DNA from 3 places in the Vibrio sp. Vb0667 genome. Region 2 is predicted to be linked to each of the others. Evidence: predicted binding sites of a transcription regulator. Region 2 holds the regulator's gene; each other region holds the start of a gene.
What was found. The regulator CRP, encoded in region 2, controls carbon source genes, mostly activating them, when cyclic AMP is high. The targets are predictions, from matches to a motif close to TGTGANNNNNNTCACA.
Positions count from the first base shown of each region.

Region 1: ectA (diaminobutyrate acetyltransferase) is a predicted target of CRP. The motif match lies at 2,791-2,806, and genes of this name have one in related genera.
Region 3: recB (exodeoxyribonuclease V subunit beta) is a predicted target of CRP. The motif match lies at 1,635-1,650, and genes of this name have one in related genera.

Region 1 covers NZ_JAWPOL010000003.1:107,788-112,080, reverse strand. Annotated here, with positions in the region: gene R8269_RS05810 (aspartate kinase) at 1-368, opposite strand, end outside; gene R8269_RS05805 (ectoine synthase) at 456-842, opposite strand; gene ectB (diaminobutyrate--2-oxoglutarate transaminase) at 857-2,122, opposite strand; gene ectA (diaminobutyrate acetyltransferase) at 2,157-2,690, opposite strand; gene R8269_RS05790 (BCCT family transporter) at 3,006-4,293, opposite strand, start outside.
Region 2 covers NZ_JAWPOL010000026.1:35,044-39,336, reverse strand. Annotated here, with positions in the region: gene R8269_RS18660 (hydrolase) at 1-124, shown strand, start outside; gene R8269_RS18655 (YheU family protein) at 158-370, shown strand; gene R8269_RS18650 (phosphoribulokinase) at 514-1,383, shown strand; gene crp (cAMP-activated global transcriptional regulator CRP) at 1,624-2,256, shown strand; gene R8269_RS18640 (DUF1338 domain-containing protein) at 2,393-3,184, opposite strand; gene astD (succinylglutamate-semialdehyde dehydrogenase) at 3,433-4,293, opposite strand, start outside.
Region 3 covers NZ_JAWPOL010000010.1:46,186-50,478, reverse strand. Annotated here, with positions in the region: gene recC (exodeoxyribonuclease V subunit gamma) at 1-1,441, shown strand, start outside; gene recB (exodeoxyribonuclease V subunit beta) at 1,769-4,293, shown strand, end outside.

The DNA.
Region 1 (4,293 bases), on a different contig from region 2:
TGACCGTACTGACAGGTTTCTAAAATATTCGCGATACAGTTTTTCGCTTCAGCAATGCGGGAGCGAATGAATTTATCCGCACGGATACGATTCATTGGGTCCGCAAAAATATTTTCATTGGTCAGCAACATACGGCTTTCAACGTACGCTAACGCTTCTTCCCATTTGTCGTCGCGTTTCGCGATAAGCTGATAAACGCCTGGTTTACTGGTTTTTTTACACTCAAGCAGCGCATCGGTCATACCACCGTATGCAGATACGACAAAAATACGATTGTATGGTGTTTTGGGACGAAGAATAATATTGTCGAGAACAGCATCAAATGCTGTCATTGATGTACCGCCGATTTTTTCTACGGTAAATGTCATGATAAGCCTTTTTTTGATTGGTAACTTTAAAAAGAAAAAAGAAGAGATAGTTAAGTGTGGGGTGGCAAAGCACCCCACCATCATCTTTTAGTCAACGAGAGGATAAACACCGTTTTCATCGTGCACTTCAGCGCCAGTAATCGGTGGGTTAAACACACACGCCATTACCATTTCTTTATTCTTATAAGCTCTCAAGTAGTGCTCATCGTGTTTATCAAGGATGTATAATGTACCTGGTTTAATTGGGTACGTTTCTCCACCTACAACTTCAATCTCACCTTCACCACTCATACAAAACACCGATTCAAGGTGGTTTTGATAGTGAATATGAGTTTCTGTATCTTCATAAATCGTTGTGATGTGGAAAGAGAAACCCATGTTGTCGTCTTTCAACAACATGCGGACACTTTCCCAGTTATCTGAAACAACACGTCGTTCGCTGTTGCGGCATTCATCTAGAGTTCTGACGATCATAATTAAAATCCTTATTAAGATGCTTGTTTGAAATGTTTCGCAGCGATAGTCTCTACTGCATTTTCAAAGATGCTTAGTCCTTGATCTAGCTCTGATTCGCTGATAGTTAGTGGACAGAAGAACTTCACAACTTCATCGTCTGGACCCGCTGTCTCTATCACCATTCCATTCTCGAAACAGTTTTTCGCAATTTCAGATGCCATGTCACCATTGATACATTCAATACCAACCATCATGCCGCGGCCTTTTTTCTGCACAAACATTTGTGGAAAGCGACGAACACAACGGTCAATAACAGCACTTACCTTGTCTGAACACTGCTTGATGTGTGTTTCAAAATCATCGTTTGCCCAGTAAATTTCTAGTGCTTTTGCAGCAGTAATAAAGGCGTGATTATTGCCACGGAACGTACCGTTATGCTCGCCTGGCTTCCACTGGTCAAGCTCAGGCTTAAGTAATACGACAGCCATCGGCAAACCGTAACCACCGATCGACTTCGATAGCGTCACGATATCCGGTTGGATACCAGACGGCTCGAAACTAAAGAAAGTACCGGTACGTCCACAACCTGCTTGAATGTCATCGACAATCACAAGAATGTCATTGGCTTTACAGATTTTGCTCAAACGTTGTAACCACTCGTTTGAAGCAGCATTTAAACCACCTTCACCCTGCACAGTTTCAAGAAGTACAGCGGCTGGTTTATCCATACCTGCAGAGTTATCATTTAGCATGGTTTCGAACAGCGCAAGACCATCTACGCCAGCGTAACCTTCAAATGGAATACGAGTGACGTTACTTAGACTAGAACCGTTACCTTGTCTGTGATGCTGGTTACCCGTTGCAGCCAGTGCGCCAGCAGTACAACCATGGAAACCGTTAGTAAACGCAACGACGCTGTCGCGGCCTTTTACTTTTTTAGCCAGCTTCAATGCCGCCTCAACAGCGTTAGTACCTGTTGGGCCCGTAAACTGAACCTTGTAATCCAAGTTTCTTGGTTTAAGGATGTAAGTATCCAACGCTTCCAGAAACGATGCTTTCGCTTCTGAGTGCATATCCAAACCGTGAGTAATACCGTCCATTTCAATGTACTCAAGCAACGCTTGTTTTAGTACTGGATTGTTATGGCCGTAATTTAGAGATCCCGCTCCAGCAAGGAAGTCTAAGTATCGTTCACCTTGTTCTGTTTCTAGCCAGCAGCCTTTCGCTTTACGAAAAACGACCGGGAAATTGTTTGAATATGAGCGTACGTTGGATTCCTGCTTTTTGAAAATATCCATGATGAGACCGTTTTTAATTCCTATTGTTTGAGGATTATTTGAGAGGAATGCGATACAAATATTCTGTATCGTGTTTGCCTTTAAAGTGGGCTTCTTCATCCAAAAATGTGCTTACTTGGCCAGAATTGCCGTTCATCGCATCTAACTTTTTGAACAGTGCCCAAGAGGCTTTATTATCTTCCGTGATGGTAGTTTCTACCGATTTAACACCGCCTAATTCCTCTCGGGTGAGAAGTTCTTTCAACATGCGGAATGCTAAACCATGACCTCTAAAGCGAGGTGAGACTGCAACTTGCCAGACAAATAAAACGTCTTGCTCGTCTGGTTTCTGATAACCGGAAATGAAACCTGCGATTTCGCCTTTTTGCTCAACCAAAATACTGGTTTTGCTGAAATGCGTAGACTGTAGGAAATTGCAATAAGATGAGTTCATGTCCAATGGAGGACAGTCTGCAATCAAGCTGTAAATGTCGTCACCATCAGAGATTTTAGGCTCACGAAAAATCCATTTTTTACTTGAGTCTTCTCCAATCTCTGGATAAAGGACCCAAGGTGCTGATGTGATCATGTGAAAATACATATCCTTTGAGGTCTAATTAAATTTCCTTTTTATTATGGGCATCCCTCGCGACTAAAAATCAAATAATCCGCCTTTTTATCGGTATTTTTGTGACACATATCACAAAAATAAACCTATTAACCAAAAGTTAAAATAGTTCGAGGTCTAATTTATTAAATAGTCACCCAAATGCGCAGTACAAAAAACAACCAGAATAAGACCATTTTCCATGCTGTTCATTTCTCAGAGAAAAATTGAAATCCAAAAAAAAAGCGGCATGCTTTCGCATACCGCTTTTATCAATAATTTAACTGCTGATACTAGTTATTTTGATTTCTTAGAAACCACCTTTGGACGAGGTTCATCCATCAAACCTTTTATCAAAGATACCGTTGCAACAAGCAAGACAATAGTAAATGGTAAACCAGTCGTCACCGCCATTGCTTGAGCAGCAGCTAGACCACCACCCAACATCAATGCAATCGCAACCAAACCTTCAAACGTACACCAGAACACGCGTTGTGGCGTTGGTGCATCGACCTTACCGCCCGCAGCAATAGTATCAATAACCAGTGATCCTGAGTCAGAAGAGGTAATGAAGAACACCACGACTAAGATAATGCCGACAAAAGATGTTATCTCAGCCAATGGCATAACATCTAACATGGCAAAAAGTTTTAAAGGTAGTTCTGCGTTAAACACCGCCTCGTAGCCATCATTAACATATTGGCTAATTGCGTTACCGCCAAAAGCCGTCATCCATAACACACAAACTGAAGATGGGATAAGAATAACGCAAATAATAAACTCACGAACTGAACGACCGCGAGACACACGTGCGATGAACATACCCACAAATGGTGACCAAGAAATCCACCACGCCCAGTAAAACGCCGTCCAGCCTTGAGAGTAATTCACATCCTCTCGTCCAAATGGCATAGATAAGGCAGGGATATTAGCCACATAGGAAACGATGTTCTCGAAGAAACCAGTTAAAATCGCAATCGTCGGGCCAACAACAATAACAAATAGCAATAGCAGTGCTGCAAGCCCCATATTGATTTCAGATAAGATTTTCACGCCCTTATCGAGTCCAGCCACAACAGAGATTAAAGCGAGCGCAGTAATACCAATAATCAATATAACCTGCGTGGTATTGGTCATTGGGACATCAAACAGGAAGTTCAAACCCGTTGCGGCTTGAGATGCACCGTAGCCTAGCGATGTTGCTAAACCAAAAACCGTCGCTACCACTGCAAGAATATCGATAATATGACCAGTCCAACCCCATACACGCTCACCAAACAGAGGGTAAAAAATTGAGCGCATGGTGAGTGGCAAACCTTTGTTAAATGAAAAGATAGCCAGCCCAAGAGCCAAGAGCGCGTATATTGACCACGGATGAAGTGCCCAGTGGTAAATCGTCGCAGCCATCCCTAATGCCGAAGCTGCAGTTGCATCGCCCTCTGCACCACCTAGCGGTGCCCAGTCAGTACGTACACCATTCTCAACGCTCACGCCACCAATCGCAGAACTAAAATGGGACATCGGTTCTGATACACCGAAGAATACGAGACCAATGCCCATACCCGCAGCAAATAGCATTGCCAAC
Region 2 (4,293 bases):
TGTTGGCTTCCTGACAGGAACGGCGTTAAAACCTAAGTTTTGGTTGGAGGAAGCGCTGCCTGCGTATTACGAAAGTATCGCCGCAGATTACCTTTCTGCTGTATCCAAGCAACGAACGCAGTAAACTAGCCGCTCATCATAAAAGTTAGAGGTATTTATGATCATTCCATGGCAAGACATTGCGCCGGAAACATTGGAAAACTTAATTCGTGAATTCGTCTTACGCGAAGGAACGGATTACGGAACCGTCGAGGTTTCTTTGCAAGACAAAATTGATCAAGTTAAAGCTCAATTGGAAAAAGGTGAAGCGGTTATCGTGTTCTCTGAGCTACACGAAACCGTCGATATTCAGCATAAAACAAAATTTTAGACCCTTCACATTTTACCGTATCCCACTCGATGACAAGGTATTGTTACGTGCTAAGGTATTGTTACGTGCTATAGTGGGATATCGACCGTGCAGTAGTAACTCTACTGCACATTACAGGTAAGTAATTTTCGACAAGGTTTGTCATGTCAGCTAAACACCCAATTATTGCGGTTACTGGTTCGTCCGGTGCCGGCACGACCACTACATCTGAAGCCTTCCGTAAAATGTTCAATATGATGAACGTTAAACCCGCATGGGTTGAAGGCGATAGCTTCCATCGCTTTACTCGCCCAGAAATGGACATCGAAATTCGCAAAGCCCGCGAGCAAGGTCGACACATTAGCTACTTTGGCCCACAAGCTAATGACTTCCCGGGATTAGAAGAGTTTTTCCGTAAGTTCGGGCATGACGGCACTGGCAGCGTGCGCCGTTATCTGCACACGTTTGACGAAGCGGTTCCCTACAATCAAATGCCAGGCACGTTTACACCGTGGCAAGACTTACCCGAAAACAGCGACGTGCTGTTTTATGAAGGGTTACATGGTGGCGTGGTCGATGGCGATGTTAATGTTGCTCAACATGTGGATTTCTTAATCGGCATGGTGCCGATTGTGAACTTAGAGTGGATACAAAAATTCGTACGTGACACTCGCGATCGCGGCCATTCGCGTGAAGCGGTAATGGACTCAATCGTGCGATCCATGGACGATTACCTCAACTATATCACTCCGCAGTTTTCTCGTACTCACATCAACTTCCAGCGCGTACCGACCGTTGATACTTCCAACCCACTTAATGCAAAAGGCATCCCTAGTTTGGATGAGAGTTTTGTGGTGATTCGCCTACGCGGTATCAAGAATGTCGACTTCCCATATCTGCTGGCCATGATTGATGGCTCATTCATGTCACGCCACAACACGATTGTCGTACCCGGCGGTAAGATGAGCTTTGCAATGGAGCTCATAGTTCGGCCTATCCTACAACAGCTCATCGAAACAGGGAAAATTGGCTAAAAACCTGCCTGCGAAGATGTTTACTTTTCATACCGTGATCATGTGCACAGTTTTGCTTACAAAATCTCAATCATGGCACGATTAAAATCAAGAAATCGTTTTCGAAAAAGGATACTATTTCTTACCGAAACACAAGAGAGCTTGCAGCATATAAAAAGTGCTCTTATTCTAGTAGGCCTAATTCAGGCTTAGCTAAAATATGGATAGCGCAAGCGTACCCTGCAGAGGAAGTGAGATATTATGGTTCTAGGTAAACCTCAAACCGACCCAACATTAGAGTGGTTTCTTTCACACTGTCATATTCATAAGTACCCTTCAAAGAGCACGCTAATTCACGCGGGCGAAAAGGCAGAAACTTTGTACTACATCGTTAAAGGTTCTGTTGCGGTTCTTATCAAAGACGAAGAAGGTAAGGAGATGATCCTTTCTTACCTAAACCAAGGAGACTTTATTGGTGAACTTGGTCTATTCGAGGAAGACCAAGAGCGCACAGCTTGGGTTCGTGCTAAATCTCCTTGTGAAGTTGCTGAAATTTCTTTCAAGAAGTTCCGTCAGCTTATCCAAGTAAACCCAGACATCCTAATGCGTCTTTCTGCGCAGATGGCTCGTCGTCTTCAAGTAACTAGCCAAAAAGTGGGTGACCTGGCGTTCCTAGACGTAACTGGTCGTATCGCTCAGACGCTTCTGAACCTTGCAAAACAACCAGACGCAATGACTCATCCAGACGGCATGCAAATCAAGATCACTCGTCAAGAAATCGGTCAAATTGTTGGCTGTTCTCGTGAGACAGTAGGTCGTATCTTGAAGATGCTAGAAGAGCAGAACCTAATCTCTGCTCACGGTAAAACCATCGTGGTTTACGGTACTCGTTAATCTCGAACTAGAGTGACACGAACAAAATTATAAAAGCCACCAATGGCAACATTGGTGGCTTTTTATTTACTCATGACCAAATGAGATAGGGTGCAGCGAACACTAATGAGTAAGCTTAACAGGTTAACCCTAAAACTTAGCCATTCGTGCTTTCAAAGATTTTGTCAGCTGAAGCGGCCACGAAACCTGGGTACAAATCACCATTTTCCATCGGATAGCGCTTAGCAAATTCATAAAACCCGCCAGGGATAATTTCAGTGCCTTCGCTAAAACGAACCGCTACTTTATCTGCCATGGTCGATGACTGCTCTAGCAACACCTCAGGAGTGCCCTTCACTTCACCACCATTTTCATTAATGGTAAACCCAGCGGTACGCAGATGATCGTTTACCTGCTTCACTTCTTCATATTCATTGAGCTGGTTAACGCTCACCGTGAAGTGGTTTGCTCCGTAACCATGCGCCGCAAGCCAAGATGCGTACTCACTTTCTTTAGCCAACGTTTGGTAATCAGCAAAGCTTAAATCCCACAAGCGTCCACCATGTAAGAATGCGCTATCGTTCAGCTTGTCAGCATCGACTTGTGCCACCAAATTTTTCACAATCTCTTGTAGCTCAGACGAGCACTCTTCAACTTTTAGCTCACTAATAAATACTTTAGGTTGCTTCGGATCTGGGTGCTCATAGTGCTTAGCAACCAGCTTTTTGCTTTCGAAAACGTAATCACCACACGCCTTGTAACCAATAGCTACAAATGGCTTAGCTAGAGTTTCAATACCAAGAGGCGCGATATTGAAGGTACGTAAAGCTATATGATCATTAATCAGAGGCTCATCTTCTTGAAGCAGCTGATGCACTTTAGCAGCCGAAGGGCAAAGACGTTGAATGTAATCTTGCCATAGCGATTCAAATAACACATCGGGCGTCATAACGACTCCTTGTTACGAGATGTAGAGTTTAAAGGTAAGCGGAAGTTGGCTGCTCGTTCACAACAAAAGTTGTCCAGAATAATGAACGAGCAACCATCAACCTGTGACGGTAAATGCCAGTCAGTCAACACGCTTTTCCGAGTCTTTGCTCACTTTTCGTGTTCTGCCAACGATCACTACAACCCATACCTAAATGATGCGCCGGCAAGGTGAGCCGCAATGCATAGTTGCGACTCTATTATTAAAACTTATAGCGCTACACCTGGACTCAATGTTGCAGGCAAGACAGTCTCTTGACCTTCCATTGATGCCATTGGGTACGCACAGTAATCTGCTGCGTAGTAAGCGCTTGGGCGCAAGTTACCCGACGCTCCCGGACCACCAAATGGCGCATCACCACTTGCACCAGTGAGCTGGCGGTTACGGTTCACGATACCTGCACGAATGTGGTCAACGAAGTATTCCCATTCTTGGTCGTCGGTTGAGACCAAACCAGCAGATAAGCCAAAGCGCGTATCGTTTGCTAGCGCCACGGCTTTGTCTAACCCTTCGTAACGCACCACTTGCAGAAGTGGGCCGAAGTATTCTTCATCTGGTAACTCAGCAATGTTCGTTACATCAATGATGCCAGGAGAAACAAACGCCGCCTCTCCTGCTTTCGCTTCAATCAAGCTTTCACCGCCAAGAGACTGTAGATTAGCTTGTGCATCAAGAATAAACTTGGCTGCCGCGACCGAAATTTGCGGTCCCATAAATGGCGCAGGTTCTGCAAATGGTTGGTCTACGCGAATATTGCGTGTCGCTTCGACGAGCTTAGTGATAAGCGCATCGCCTTTTTCACCCAATGGCACATACAAACGACGAGCACACGTACAACGCTGCCCAGCACTGATAAACGCTGACTGGATGATGGTGTAAACCGTGGCATCCAAATCACCATATTTATCAGAGATCACCATCGGGTTATTACCACCCATTTCTAGTGCGAGCATCTTGCCCGGTTGACCAGCAAATTGACGGTGTAATACATGCCCCGTATTCGCGCTACCCGTAAACAGTACGCCATCAATGCCTTTAGCGTCAGCGAGGGCGATACCAGTTTCTTTCGC
Region 3 (4,293 bases), on a different contig from region 2:
GATGAATGACGGCGTGTACCCGCGTTCTATGCGGCCAGAAGGCTTTGACTTGATGACAGGAAGAACCAAACCGGGCGACCGTTCGCGCCGAGATGATGACCGTTACCTATTCCTCGAAGCCATGTTGTCTGCACAGCAAACGCTCTACATCAGTTATGTTGGCCGTTCAATCCAAGACAACACCGAGCGAGTGCCTTCGGTTCTGGTTTCTGAGCTGATGGAATACTGTCACCAAAACTATTGTTTAAGTGGTGATGAAGCGTTGCCCGTTGATGAGTCTGGCGACAACTTATTAAATGCGTTGGTGAATACCCACGCCATGGTGCCGTTTAGCCCAAGTGCGTTCCAAGGCATGCATGCTAGCTACGCGAAAGAGTGGATTCCAGCGGCATTGACTCAAAGCAGTCAATCGCAAGGCTATGTCCGTCGTGATTTTAATCGGGCATTAGACGACTATCTGTTGGGAGCGACGTTCCCGCTTGAGCTCGACTTAGTCGAGTTGCAACGTTTCTGGCGTTTACCAGTGCAGTATTTTTTCAATCGTCGTTTAAAAGTAATCTTTGAACCGCCACTACCGGTGATGGAAGACGACGAACCCTTTGTTTTAGGTGGTTTGGAAAGCTATCAAATGCGTGATGAGCTGTTAGAAACCTTGCTTGAAGCGACATTGATGCAGCCAGAGAAAAAAACAGAGGTGCTTAAACACTTTATGAGTCAACAGCGCGCGCAAGGCAAACTGCCGGTGGGGGCGTTTGGTGATATCGAATTTGAAACCAACCGAGTTCAGGCGGAAGAGCTGGTGGATAAACTGGCGTTTTTATCTGGTGCGCCTCAAGACGATTTGGAAATCGACCTGACGTTTGATTCCTTGTTTGAGCGAAATGAAGGCGAAGAGAAAAACGTTCGTCTAACAGGTTGGCTAACTCAATGCTACCAATCCGGTTTGATTCGCTATCGAAGCGGTAAGATTCGATCGCAGGATTACCTTGCAGCGTGGATCGATCACCTTGCCATGTCGGCGTCGGGTCATGCTAAGAAAACTCACATCATTGGTTACGATCGTAAAGAAGGCGCGCTGCATTTGATCTACCCAGAAATTGCCGATGCGCAGTATGCCAAACAGCTACTGACTGAATTAGTTCGCTTATTTTTCGAAGGCATGACTAAGCCTTTGCCTTATTTCCCGAAAACGGCGTTGGCTTGTGTTGAAGCGGGCTTTAGCCGCGGTCAGTGGGTCGATGACGAAGAGAAATCTTTGAAGAAAATGGCTGACGCATTCAATGATGGCTTCATGAGCCCGGGCGAAGGCAGTAATGCGTACATCTCTCGAATTTGGCCTGCTTGGAATGATGAGTTGGCCTCAGAAGTTCGTTTGCTGACAGCATTAGTACTGCAAGGTGCGCGCTTAGCGGTTCAAGACGCTGATGATGTAAAAGCGTAATAAAGACAGCTGGGTAAAGAGAAGGAAGAGTAGGGTGGCCGCCAGAAAATCATTATTTTTTGTAGGGCGTTCGCTGTACGGCCACAAGGTCAGAGGGACCATGATACTTTTGTTTAATTCATTTGAGTTGTGCCGCCAAAAAGGTTTGGCTTATCTCGTGGGGCGCATACTAACGGTACGTCTTATGGATAACCGTGAGAAAGATCTCACAAAGCTCTAAATTATCCAACTTGTTAAACATATTAATAGAATTTTTAACTATAGATCACATTTATTAGGTGATACGTCCTAGTAAATAATCCGGAGAGATTCAGCGTTATGGATCAAATGTCAGGTGCAGAGTGTCCTCTACATACGTTAGACCGCACAGAGCAACCTCAACCAACGCCACTAGAACCGATGACGTTTCCTCTGCACGGTGCGAGGTTAATCGAGGCATCAGCAGGTACAGGTAAAACCTTCACTATTGCAGGTTTATATCTGCGTCTTTTGCTTGGTCATGGCAGCGCGGAAACTCGACATCGCGTACCGCTTACGGTCGACCAAATTCTGGTTGTAACCTTTACCGAAGCGGCAACTGCGGAATTACGCGATCGTATCAGGGCAAGAATCCATGATGCGCGAATCGCGTTTGCGCGTGGACAGAGTTCCGACCCGGTGATCCAACCTTTGCTTAATGAGTTTGACGATCACAAGCAAGCCGCAGAAATTTTATTGCAGGCAGAGCGTCAGATGGACGAGGCGGCGGTCTACACCATTCACGGTTTTTGCCAACGTATGCTAACGCAAAATGCGTTTGAATCTGGCAGCCGATTTAATAACGAGTTTGTGACCGATGAAAGTCACCTAAAAGCGCAAGTTGTAGCCGATTACTGGCGCCGCAATTTCTACCCGTTGCCATTTACCTTGGCTGGAGAAATTCGCCAGCTATGGGGCTCTCCATCTGCGTTATTGTCTGACATCAGCAATTACTTAACTGGTGCGCCGTTAAGCCTTTCTGTTCCGGCAATGAAAGGCAGTTTGGCTGATCTTCATACTGAAAATTTGAAAAAAATTGATGAATTAAAAGCACAGTGGCGAGAAAGCCAAGATGACTTCTTAACGCTAATTTCAGGTTCAGATATTAACAAACGCAGCTACACCAAAAAGTCTCTGCCGACGTGGTTGGAGGCGGTAAACGCTTGGGCGGCAACGGAAACTACAGGTTACGATTATCCAGACAAGCTGGAGAAATTCGCGCAAAACGTCTTGTTGGAAAAAACACCGAAAGGCAGTGCGCCGCAGCATGCGGTATTTGAAGCCATTGAAACATTTCTTACCAACCCAATCAGCTTAAAAGCGCCACTGCTTGCTCATGCAATTGAACATTGTCGTGTGATGCTGGCTAACGCGAAAAATCAAAAACAGTGGCTCTCTTTTGATGATTTGCTGACGCAACTTTCTGCTTCTATCGATACGGACGAAAGCGAGCTTTTGGCTGAGCGTATTCGTACTTTGTATCCTGTCGCAATGATTGACGAGTTCCAAGATACCGACCCGCTTCAATACAGTATTTTCAGCTGTATTTATCTGAACAACCCAGAATGTGGTTTGTTTATGATCGGTGACCCCAAGCAGGCGATTTATGGCTTTCGTGGCGCAGACATTTTCACTTACATCAAAGCGCGTAACCAAGTAAGTGCCCACTACACGTTAGGAACCAACTGGCGTTCTAGCGCAGATATGGTGCAGGCGGTAAACCAAGTATTTGCTTTGCCAGACAGTCCATTTATCTATGATTCGGACATCCCGTTCTTACCCGTTAAGTACAGTCCCAATGCCGAAAAACGCATTTGGACTATCGGTGGCCAAAAGCAACCCGCGCTGACTTATTGGTTGCAAGAAGCGGACGATAAACCGCTACCAAAAGGCGAGTATTTGACTCGGATGGCGGAGGCGACCGCAAGCCAAATCCAAACCATTTTGACGCAGGCTCAACAGGGGCAAGCGTGTCTCGTGAATGGCGAAAAACAGAAAGCGGTTCAAGCGGGCGATATCGCGGTGTTGGTTCGAACAGGTAGTGAAGGTCGAATGATCAAACAAGCGCTGGCTGAACAAGGCATTGCCAGCGTGTACCTGTCTAACCGAGACAGTGTGTTTACCAGTTCAGTGGCGCAGGATCTACAGCGTTTGCTGCAAGCGGTGCTGACTCCAGAAAATGACCGTGCGCTGCGTGCAAGTCTTGCCTCTGAGCTGTTTGCCCTTGATGCAGCAAGTTTGGATGCACTTAATAACGATGAAATTGTGTGGGAAAACGCCGTAAACGAATTCAAAGAATATCGCAAACTTTGGGTTCAGCGTGGTGTGCTGCCGATGCTGCGGGCGGTGATCAGCAAACGCCATATTGCCGAGCGATTACTAGAAGAAGGCGCGAGTTCACAGGGTGAAAATGGTGAGCGAGTGCTTACCGATTTAATGCACATCGGTGAACTGCTTCAACAAGCCAGTAATGAACTGGACAGCGATCACGGTCTACTGCGTTGGCTCGCTCAGTCTATCAGTGATGCGGAAAACGGTTTGGGTGGCAGTGATGACCAAATCCAACGTTTAGAATCGGAACGTAACTTAGTGCAGATCGTAACTATTCACAAATCAAAAGGCTTGGAGTATGACCTCGTATTTCTGCCGTTTGTGTTCAGCTATCGAGAAGCCAGTGAAGCCAAATATTACGATGCAGCCAATGACCGCACGGTACTGGATATTACTGGCAACGATGCGTCCATGAAGCAAGCGGATAAAGAGCGTTTGGCGGAAGACTTACGCTTGATATACGTAGCACTAACGCGAGCTGTGTATGCGTGTTTTATCGGTGC